DNA from 3 places in the Sinorhizobium sojae CCBAU 05684 genome. Region 1 is predicted to be linked to each of the others. Evidence: riboswitches for the same ligand, from Rfam matches in the RefSeq annotation. Region 1 holds a riboswitch; each other region holds the start of a gene.
What was found. A riboswitch is a leader RNA that binds a small molecule or an ion and turns the genes downstream of it on or off. The one in region 1 is predicted to bind thiamine pyrophosphate.

Region 2: linked by a shared signal. The riboswitch ahead of thiC (phosphomethylpyrimidine synthase ThiC) and the one ahead of thiB (thiamine ABC transporter substrate binding subunit) in region 1 are both predicted to bind thiamine pyrophosphate.
Region 3: linked by a shared signal. The riboswitch ahead of thiD (bifunctional hydroxymethylpyrimidine kinase/phosphomethylpyrimidine kinase) and the one ahead of thiB (thiamine ABC transporter substrate binding subunit) in region 1 are both predicted to bind thiamine pyrophosphate.

What each region holds. Positions count from the first base shown of each region.
Region 1 covers NZ_CP023067.1:3,185,213-3,188,482, reverse strand. The annotation lists gene thiP (thiamine/thiamine pyrophosphate ABC transporter permease ThiP) at 1-438, opposite strand, end outside; gene thiB (thiamine ABC transporter substrate binding subunit) at 463-1,491, opposite strand; TPP riboswitch at 1,539-1,653, opposite strand; gene SJ05684_RS15540 (thiamine diphosphokinase) at 2,118-2,768, shown strand; gene SJ05684_RS15535 (ABC-F family ATP-binding cassette domain-containing protein) at 2,773-3,270, shown strand, end outside.
Region 2 covers NZ_CP023068.1:132,822-136,091, reverse strand. The annotation lists gene SJ05684_RS18365 (ABC transporter ATP-binding protein/permease) at 1-1,043, opposite strand, end outside; TPP riboswitch at 1,334-1,445, shown strand; gene thiC (phosphomethylpyrimidine synthase ThiC) at 1,543-3,270, shown strand, end outside.
Region 3 covers NZ_CP023068.1:735,020-738,289, reverse strand. The annotation lists gene SJ05684_RS21065 (polysaccharide biosynthesis tyrosine autokinase) at 1-418, shown strand, start outside; gene SJ05684_RS21060 (hypothetical protein) at 611-829, opposite strand; gene thiD (bifunctional hydroxymethylpyrimidine kinase/phosphomethylpyrimidine kinase) at 1,032-1,850, opposite strand; TPP riboswitch at 1,914-2,016, opposite strand; gene SJ05684_RS21050 (peroxiredoxin) at 2,201-2,860, shown strand; gene SJ05684_RS21045 (serine hydrolase domain-containing protein) at 2,970-3,270, opposite strand, start outside.

The DNA of each region.
Region 1 (3,270 bases):
CCGCACGGCCAGCGGCATGTTGAAGAAGACATGCGCCAGCAGGATGCCAAAAAGGCCGTAGATGCTGATCGGTTCGACGATGCCGGTGGTCGTCAGGGCCCTGTTGAGAAGACCTTGACGGCCCCAGACCTCGATCAGGCCGAGCGCGGCGACGAGGGCGGGCAGCCCGAGCGGCAGCGCCATCAGACGCAGCAGCCAGATGCGGCCGGGAAAGGTGGCCTGGCGGGCAAGCGCGCGGGCAACGGGTATGGCAAAAAGGATCGACAGTCCGGTCGAGAGGCTTGCCTGCAGCAATGTGAACCGGGTGACGCGCCAGACATAGGCGTCGAAAAGGTCGCCGCCGCCACCGGCGTCGCCTCGTGCGAGCAGAGCCGCCGCGGCAAGGCCGACGAAAAGCAGAATGCCGCCGAGGCTCAAGCCTCCGGCGGCAATCGTCATCCGGTTCTCGCTGGCAAACAAGCCTCAGTTCTCGCTCATCGCCGCCAGCCACTCGTCGATCCAGGCCTTGCGGTTGTCGGCGACTTCCTGCGGCGACATCAGAAAGGTCTTTTCCGGCTGGACGAGCCTGCCGAAGGCGTCGGGCAGGGGCTCCTTGGTTTCGCCGACCGGCATCATCCAGTTGGTCGTCGGGATGATCGACTGGAATTCAGGCCCGGTCATGAAGTCGAGAAACTGCCGGGCAAGTTCCGGATCCTCCGCATTCGTCGTCATGCCGGCCACTTCGATCTGGATGTAATGGCCCTCGGCGAACGGTGCCGCCTGATAGCGTTCGGTGTCTTCGGCGACCATGTGATAGGCGGGCGAGGTGGTATAGGAAAGCACCATCGGCGCCTCGCCCTTGGTGAAGAGCCCGTAGGCTTCCGACCAGCCGGGGGTGACCGTCAGCACCCGATCCTTGAGCTTCGCCCAGGCTTCGCCCGCCTCGTCGCCATAGACCGACTTGATCCAGAGCAGCAGGCCGAGGCCGGGCGTCGAGGTGCGCGGATCCTCGATGACGATTTTCTGAGACGGATCGCCTTCGACCAGTTCCTTCAGGCTCTTCGGCGGCTCCTTCAGCACTTCCGTGTCATAGACCACGGCGAAGTGGCCGTAGTCATAGGGAATGAATACGTCGTCGGTAAAGCCGCCGGGCACCTGGAGCCCCTTGGTTTCGAGGCCGTGCGGCACGAAGAAGCCGGTGGCCTTGGCCTCCGCGATGAGGTTGGTGTCGAGGCCGAGGACGATGTCGGCCTTCGTGGCTTCGCCTTCGAGCTTCAGCCGCGTCAGCAATTCGACGCCATCGGCGACGCCCACATAGTCGACCTTGCAGCCGCAGGTCTTCTCGAAAGCCTCGGCGACCTTGGCGCCCGGACCCCATTCGCTGACGAAGCTCTCATAGGTGTAGATCGTCAGCGTCTTTTCCGCCGCAAGGGTGTTCGCGGAAGAGGCGGCGAGGACAAAGGCGGCGATCGCAAGCCGGTTGAATATCTTGCTATGGAATGAACTGGGCATGTGGGCACCTCTTCCCTGTTGTTCTTGCTGCACGGGAAAAGGGCGTCGGTCCGATCGCTTCTAATCCCTCCGCCGGTATGATCCGGATCAGGTTCCGCGGGTTGGCGCGACGCCTCTCAGCCATCGTCCGAAAGCCGGCGGATGGCACCCCGTTAGAGCAGTCCAGATTTAGCTTCCGGCGGCAGCCAAGGCAAGCGGAGTTTTGGGGGGATTTGCCGCGCAAGCCGTCTGCGCCACGAAGGATGCCGGAAGCCTCACAAGCTCAACACGTCTCGGGGAACTTTGTTCAACACGGCCGGTCACAAGGTGCGGGGTACAGGTTGATACCAGACATGCTCGTCCGTCTCGCGGCCGGGGCATAGGCCAGGCGCTGCTTCTTGAAAGCCTGACGGCGATGCGCGCGGCTATGCCTACGCGATGATCGACGGGTCCGGTCCGACCGAATTCTACGCGTGCGCCGTCGGTGCGGTGGAAATAGCCGGACACCCGGGATCCATGCGGACCTGCTTGGGCCAGACAATGGCCCGGAACCCGAGCCGCGCGAGTGACGTTGGCGAAGCAAATGGACGCAAACGGCGGTGCCGGGCCTTTCCCTTCAGAGCCGCTTTGCGCTATGGGCTTCTGCCATGAGCCAATCACCCTTCACCATTCTTCTCGGCGGCCCGCTTACGTTGACGAAGCGGCTGGCGGCGCAACTGGCGGGCAGCCGGTTTATCGCCGCCGACGGCGGCATGCGCCATGCGAGAACGCTTGGCGTCGTGCCGGATCTCTGGGTGGGCGACTTCGATTCGACGGACGAGTCGCTCTTCCTGGAATTCGCCGAGGTGCAGCGCGAAAAATACCCGGCGGAGAAGAACGCCACCGATGGCGAAATCGCCGTCGAGGCGGCGCTTTCGCGCGGCGCGACATCGCTGATCTTTGCCGGTGCGCTCGGCGGCACCCGCAGCGACCATGCCTTCCTGCATCTGTTGCGGCTTGCCGCGCTCGCGGAACAGGGGCTGGCGGTCTTCATGACCTCCGGCGAGGAAGAGGCCTATCCGCTGAGGCCGGGCTCGCGCGAGATCGATCTGCCCAAGGGCAGCCTGTTCTCGATCCTCGGCTTCACCGAGCTGTCCGGCCTCACCATCGAGAACGCGCGTTATCCCCTCGACGGTTTCCATCTTCCCTTCGGATCGTCTCGGACGATTTCCAATGTGGCGGAAGGCCCCGTTCGCTTTTCCCTGAAATCCGGCCGGGCGGTCGTACTTGCCCGGCCTTATGACCTTTCCGGAGCCTGACGCCTTGGCGCCCCCAATCCTGAAACTCGACGATATCTTCCTCACTTTCGGCGGTACGCCGCTTCTCGCCGGCGCCGGTCTGCAGGTGGAGCCCGGCGACCGCATCTGCCTCGTCGGCCGCAATGGTTCCGGCAAGTCGACGCTGATGAAGATCGCGGCCGGTCTCGCCGAGCCGCAATCCGGCGAGGTCTTCCGCCATCCCTCGGCGACGGTCCGTTACCTGCACCAGGCACCGGACTTCGAGGGCTTCGATAGCGTGCAGGCCTATGCTGAGGCCGGGCTTGGCCCGGGCGACGATCCCTATCGCGTCAGCTATCTGTTGCAGCATCTTGGATTGACGGGGGAGGAAGATCCAAGACGGCTTTCCGGCGGTGAGGCGCGCCGCGCCGCGCTGGCGCGCGTCATGGCGCCGGAACCGGACATTCTGCTTCTTGACGAGCCGACTAACCATCTCGACCTGCCGACGATCGAATGGCTGGAAGACGAGCTCGTGCGCAGCCGT
Region 2 (3,270 bases), on a different replicon from region 1:
CGCGCGTTCGCTCTGAGCCTCGCTATGTCGGGCATGACGTGGATGAACCAGGAGCAATCATTGATGATCGCATTGGCAAGCTCCGCTCCGGTGACATAGCCCTGCAGCGTTACCTTGCCCTCGACATAGGGAAGCAGACCGGGAGCATAGGCGACGATGCGCTGGCCGAAGAAATTGTAGACGAGCTCGAAGCCCAAATAGCACGCCGTCAGTATGTTCAGGTTCGACCAGGTCTGGTCGATGTCGCGATAGCGCCGCCTGTGGATGCGTTTCTGCACCCGTTCCCCGTGCGAGGCCGCGATGTGGAAGCTGCGATGGAGAAGCGTCGTCAGTTCACGGCGATAGCTGCCCTCGGCCCATTGCATTCGGACGTCCAGCCGCTGCTGGATCGCACCGAGCTTGACCGCGATATAGGTGTTCAAGGGAACATAGGCGGCGACGGCGAAGAGCGTCAGAAAGGCACTGCCATAGCTGCCGAGAAATTCCAGTCCGCTGACCTCGGTGGAGGTCTCGATGATCCTGCCGCCGACGAAGTAGAGCGACAGGGTCACGCCGGCAACGCCCATGGCAAGCCCGATGGCGCCGCCGGTCATGCCCTTGATCGATTCCTGGATGCGCTGGTCGATGTTGTCCGGCACCCCCACCGATGTGGGGATGGCTTCCGCCACCCCGCGCTGCAAATGAAGATGGGTATGATTGCGGCCGAGCAGCGCGTCATTGAAGCGCTGGTCGAGCCAGGCGCGCCATTTGCGATGCAAGGTCGTCGAGAAGAAGTGGCGCACGGCCGTGAACCCGATCGATTTCAGCACCATGATCGTGGCGAGCGTCGCCGCGATGGTAAGGATGGAGCTGAGCGTCGTCGGATTTTGCGGATGATGGAGAAAGGCAATCGCGCTGACGAGTTCGCCCGAGGCCTCGGCGAACCAGACGCTCGCCATTGCCGACAGGGCCGTCAGCACGACGATGACCGCTGCCAGTCCCCAGGCCTCCTGCCATTTCTCGGAAAACCAATAGGCCCACATCAGCCCCCAGAAGCCGCGCATCGATGACACGGGAGTCGACCCGGGCTGTTTTCCCCACTTTCGCCTCCGCCAGTGGAAGGCCTTCTCCCTGAGCTTTCTGATCAGGACACGCTCCTTATTACCGTTCCGTCCACTATCGCCAAGGCTGCGCCTGACCGCACTGATCGCAATCAGTTTCTAAGGAAGAATAGTCCCTGCGCCTTGATGTTCCAACCAAACGGGAGGCGAGAAACGCGGGCAGTCCACTGCCAATGTCTCGCTGGAGCTCGAAAAACCATCTTGACGGCGCGGCGATATCGGTGACTATGGGCGTCATTCACCAGGGGGGTCCCGGCAAGGGGCTGAGATACTGCTGCAGCGCGCAGTGACCCGTTGAACCTGATCCAGTTCATACTGGCGTAGGGACGGTGCAGACGTGCGAATGCCAGGATTCCGTTGTTTCACGGTTCGTCGGCGCAGCGTCTTTTCATCCTTCCGGCTTCAGAACTGGGTCTCCAACGCGAAAATTGGAGCCTCAAGAATGAATGTTTTCAAGCCTCTCTCCACGATTTCCGTCACGCAGGGACCTCTTCCCGCGTCGAAAAAGGTCTACAAACCAGGCGAGCTCCATCCCGATCTCCGCGTGCCGATGCGCGAGATCGCGCTGCATCCGACCTCGGGCGAACCGCCGGTCACCGTCTATGATTCCTCCGGCCCCTATACGCTCGAAGACGCCGACATCCGCATTGACCAAGGTCTGCCGCGGCTGCGCCAAGACTGGCTCCTGGCGCGCGGCGACGTGGAAAGCTACGAGGGCCGTGCGGTCAAGGCGGAGGACAACGGCTTTGCCACCGGCGAGCGGCTGACGCCGGAATTCCCCATTCGCCATCAGCCGCTTCGCGCCAAGCCGGGCCGGGCCGTCACCCAGCTCGCCTATGCCAGAGCCGGGATCATCACGCCGGAAATGGAATTCATCGCCATTCGCGAGAATCTCGGCCGCAAAGCCGCAAAGCAAGCGCTCACGCGCGACGGCGAGAGCTTCGGCGCCGCGATCCCCGATTTCGTCACGCCGGAATTCGTTCGTCAGGAGGTCGCCAGCGGCCGGGCGATCATTCCCGCCAATATCAATCATCCGGAATCCGAGCCGATGATCATGGGCCGCAACTTCCTGGTGAAGATCAACGCCAATATCGGCAATTCCGCCGTCACCTCGTCGATGGCCGAAGAGGTCGAAAAGATGGTCTGGGCGACCCGCTGGGGCGCCGACACGGTCATGGACCTTTCTACGGGGCGCAATATCCACAATATCCGCGAATGGATCATCCGCAACTCACCGGTGCCGATCGGCACGGTGCCGCTCTATCAGGCGCTTGAGAAAGTCGGCGGCATCGCCGAGGACCTCACCTGGGAGGTCTTCCGCGACACGCTGATCGAGCAGGCCGAACAGGGCGTCGACTATTTCACCATCCATGCCGGCGTGCGGCTGCACTACGTTCCCCTTACCGTCGATCGCGTCACCGGGATCGTGTCGCGCGGCGGTTCGATCATGGCCAAGTGGTGTCTGCATCACCACCGCGAGAGCTTCCTCTACGAACATTTCGAGGAAATCTGCGACATCTGCCGCGCCTATGACGTCTCCTTCTCGCTCGGCGACGGCCTGCGGCCCGGCTCGATCGCCGACGCCAACGACCGAGCGCAATTCGCCGAGCTCGAAACGCTCGGCGAGCTGACGAAGATCGCCTGGGCGAAGGACTGCCAGGTGATGATCGAGGGCCCCGGCCATGTGCCGATGCACAAGATCAAGGAGAACATGGACAAGCAGCTTGCGACCTGCGGCGAGGCGCCCTTCTACACGCTCGGGCCCCTGACGACCGATATCGCGCCTGGCTACGACCACATCACCTCCGGTATCGGCGCGGCGATGATCGGTTGGTTCGGCACCGCCATGCTCTGCTACGTGACGCCAAAGGAGCATCTGGGTCTGCCCGACCGCAACGACGTCAAGGTGGGCGTGATCACCTATAAGATCGCCGCTCATGCAGCCGACCTCGCGAAGGGGCACCCTGCCGCCCGCATCCGCGACGACGCGCTTTCGCGCGCCCGCTTCGAGTTCCGCTGGGAAGACCAGTTCAATCTCTCGCTCGATCCGGAGACGGCACGCAATTTCCACGACGAGACGCTGCCGAAGGAAGCCCACAAGGTGGCGCATTTCTGCTCGATGTGCGGTCCGAAATTCTGTTCGATGCGGATCTCTCACGACATCCGGGCG
Region 3 (3,270 bases), on a different replicon from region 1:
ACTCGCAATCCTGCCCGCAGGCGGCGGCAAATCGTATGAGAAGCGGCATCAGAGTAATGAGTTGCTGGCATCGCCAGCCATGGCCGGACTGATCGAGAACGCCCGCAACTCCTTCGACTATGTCGTGGTCGACCTCGCAGCACTCGCCCCTGTCGTCGACGCAAAGGCCTTCGCGCCGCTCGCCGACGGCGTTCTCTTCGTCGTCGAATGGGGCAGCACACCGACCCGGCTCGTGCGCGATCTCCTCAATTCCGAGCCGCAGATCGATGCCAAGGTTCTCGGCGTCATTCTCAATAAGACCGATATGAAGGAACTGCAGAAGTACAGCGACTTCGACGGTGCAGAGAAATACCGGCATCGTTACGGAAAATACTATATCGAACAGGATGTACCCGAGGTGCGCTACACGGCCGCCTGAATCAGGCATCCTTCTGCAGCCTTGGCTTCAAGTCTGTTCCGAGGGAAGCAGGATGCATAATGGCGGCGACATCGCCGCCTCTCTTCGCTTCAAGCGATTGAGTCAGATTTGCCTCCGGGTGCTCACGCAGCCGACACAGGTCCAGGCCCGGACTTTGCCGTGCGGGATCTCAGGTCGGCGGGCACCACGTGATCACAATTGGTTGGATTTGCGGTCGAGGCCGACGATCCAGGCCGCAACCATGAAGACGATCGCCGCCACCAGGGCGCCGAACGCCACAAGGTAAAACAGGCAATACTCGATAAGCCGGGGCACGAATAGAAGCGCATGCCGCAATAGGCTGGGCGACTGCCGCCAGTCCGGCAGTTCGTCACGATTGAAAGCCTCCAGTCGACGAGCAAGAAAGTGCATATCGCCAGACCCCGCTGTCTTTCGTTAACCATAGAGGATAGCCTTTTCCAGCTCAACCGTGGCAATAGCAGGGCATGGGGCCGCCAATTCCTCCAATTACAGCGCCGCGCGTCTTTTCACACACGCAAAGGTCGCCGTATCTCTTTGAATCTGCGCATGAGCATTCCGAAAATCGGCTTCGATTTTTGGGCAAATGCCAGCGTCAAGAGTTCCACCAGTGATGGAAATGATGCACGGGTCCCCGCCCATGCCCTATCTTCAGGCCATGGGCGGCGGAAATCGCGCCATGCAGATAGTGCTTGGCTGCGCGGACCGCTTCGGCGAGCGGTTGTCCCGATGCCAGGCCTGCGGCGATCGCGGCCGAAAGCGTGCAGCCGGTACCATGATCGTTATGCGTCTCAATGCGCGCCGCCGGGAGACGCAGCAGCTTTTGGCCGTCGAAGAAAAAGTCCGTGGCCTCGCCACCCGCCAGGTGTCCACCTTTGACCAGCACGGAACGGGCCCCGGTCTTCATGAGCGCTTCGGCCTGGCGCGCCATCTCCGCTTCGTTCTCGGCGATGGGACGCCCTGTCAGAAGTGCCGCTTCAGGCAGGTTGGGAGTTGCGACGAGTGCCAAAGGCAGCAGTTCATCGATGAGAACGGCAATCGCATCCGATTGCAACAGACGGTCGCCGGACGTCGCAATCATGACCGGATCGACGACCGCAAGCCTTTTGAAGCGGCGCAGACCATCGGCGATGACGGCAATCGTCTCCCGGCGCGACACCATGCCGATCTTCACCGCCTTCACGTCGAGGTCCGAAAAGACCGCCTCCATCTGCGCCGCGACCATGCCGGCCGAGACGTCCTCCACCGCGGCAACCCCCATTGTGTTCTGGGCGGTGACGGCCGTAACGACGCTTGCCCCATAAACCCCGAGCGCCGAGAAGGTCTTCAGATCGGCCTGAATGCCGGCGCCGCCGCCCGAATCCGATCCGGCTATGGTAAGCGCCACCGGTGCATTGGGGCAAAGAGGCGTCATCGATCGATCCCCCGACTGACATCACGGAGATCCGGGCGGACGAAGAAGTGGGCTGGCTTGCCGGCGGGCGACCCATTCCGTTCCTACGCCGGCATGACCCGGATCAGGTTCAAGGGTCCGGCTCACCACCGTCTCAGCGCCGCCCGGCGCACCCCTCGGAATGGCGGTATTCTATGCGTCAGTGGCGTGGGGGTGTCAACGCGATGCGGCGCGGCTCCTGGCATACCCGCTGACTGACGCGTAGATGGACGATCTCTCTCATTGTTGAGTGCGACGACGCGTTTCGCGCTCGAAAACTCTGCTGTTTGCGCTATCCTTGCGCAATTCCTCCGACAGGAAAGGAGCACATCATGGCCCTGCGCATCAACGACACTGCCCCCGATTTCACAGCCGAGACAACGCACGGCACGATCAATTTCCACGAATGGATCGGCGACGGATGGGCGGTCCTCTTCTCCCACCCGAAGAATTTTACGCCCGTATGCACCACCGAACTCGGCGCCATGGCGGGAGTCGAAAGCGAATTCCGCAAACGCGGGGTCAAGATCATCGGCATCTCCGTCGATCCGGTCGAGAGCCATGCCAAGTGGAAGAGCGACATCAAGCTCGCGACGGGCTTTGACGTCGAATATCCGCTGATCGGCGACCGTGAACTCAAGGTCGCCAAGCTTTACGACATGCTGCCCGCTGACGCCGGAGACACCTCCGAGGGCCGCACGCCGGCCGACAATGCGACCGTGCGTTCGGTCTACGTCATTGGTCCCGACAAGAAGATCAAACTGATGTTGAGCTATCCGATGACCACCGGCCGCAATTTCGATGAGATCCTGCGGGCGATCGATTCGATCCAGCTCACCACCAAGCATCAGGTGGCAACGCCTGCCAACTGGAAACAGGGCGAGGATGTCATCATCACGGCTGCCGTGTCCAATGAGGATGCCGTCCAGCGCTTCGGCTCCTTCGAGACCGTTCTTCCCTATCTCAGGAAGACCAAGCAGCCGACTGCATAGCCGGGAGCGGGCACCGGCATCATCGGTCGCCACGAAACCACGCGTTTCGTGGCGGTCTTTTTCCTGCAGTGTCGTGCGTTCCTGCGGTTCACGAGGGCGGAGGATTTCATCAGTCGGCCTTCAGTGTATCGATGATATTCGCGAGGACGCCGTGCAGCGCATCCCGGTAGCCGGTACGGGCGGAAGGGCCATCCTGTTCAGAGGTCATCACCACGGTCAGCTTTAAGGCCGGCACGATATAAAGCATCTGGCCGCCGTAGCCCCAGGCGAAATGCACGTCTTCGCCGCCGATCTGCCGGTTGAACCAGCCGTAGCCATAGGCATCGCCGGAAAAGCGCGAATTCGTGTGCTCCTGCCAGGAGAGATCGATCCACTCGTCCGGAATGATCTGGCGCCCATCAGCTGTCCGG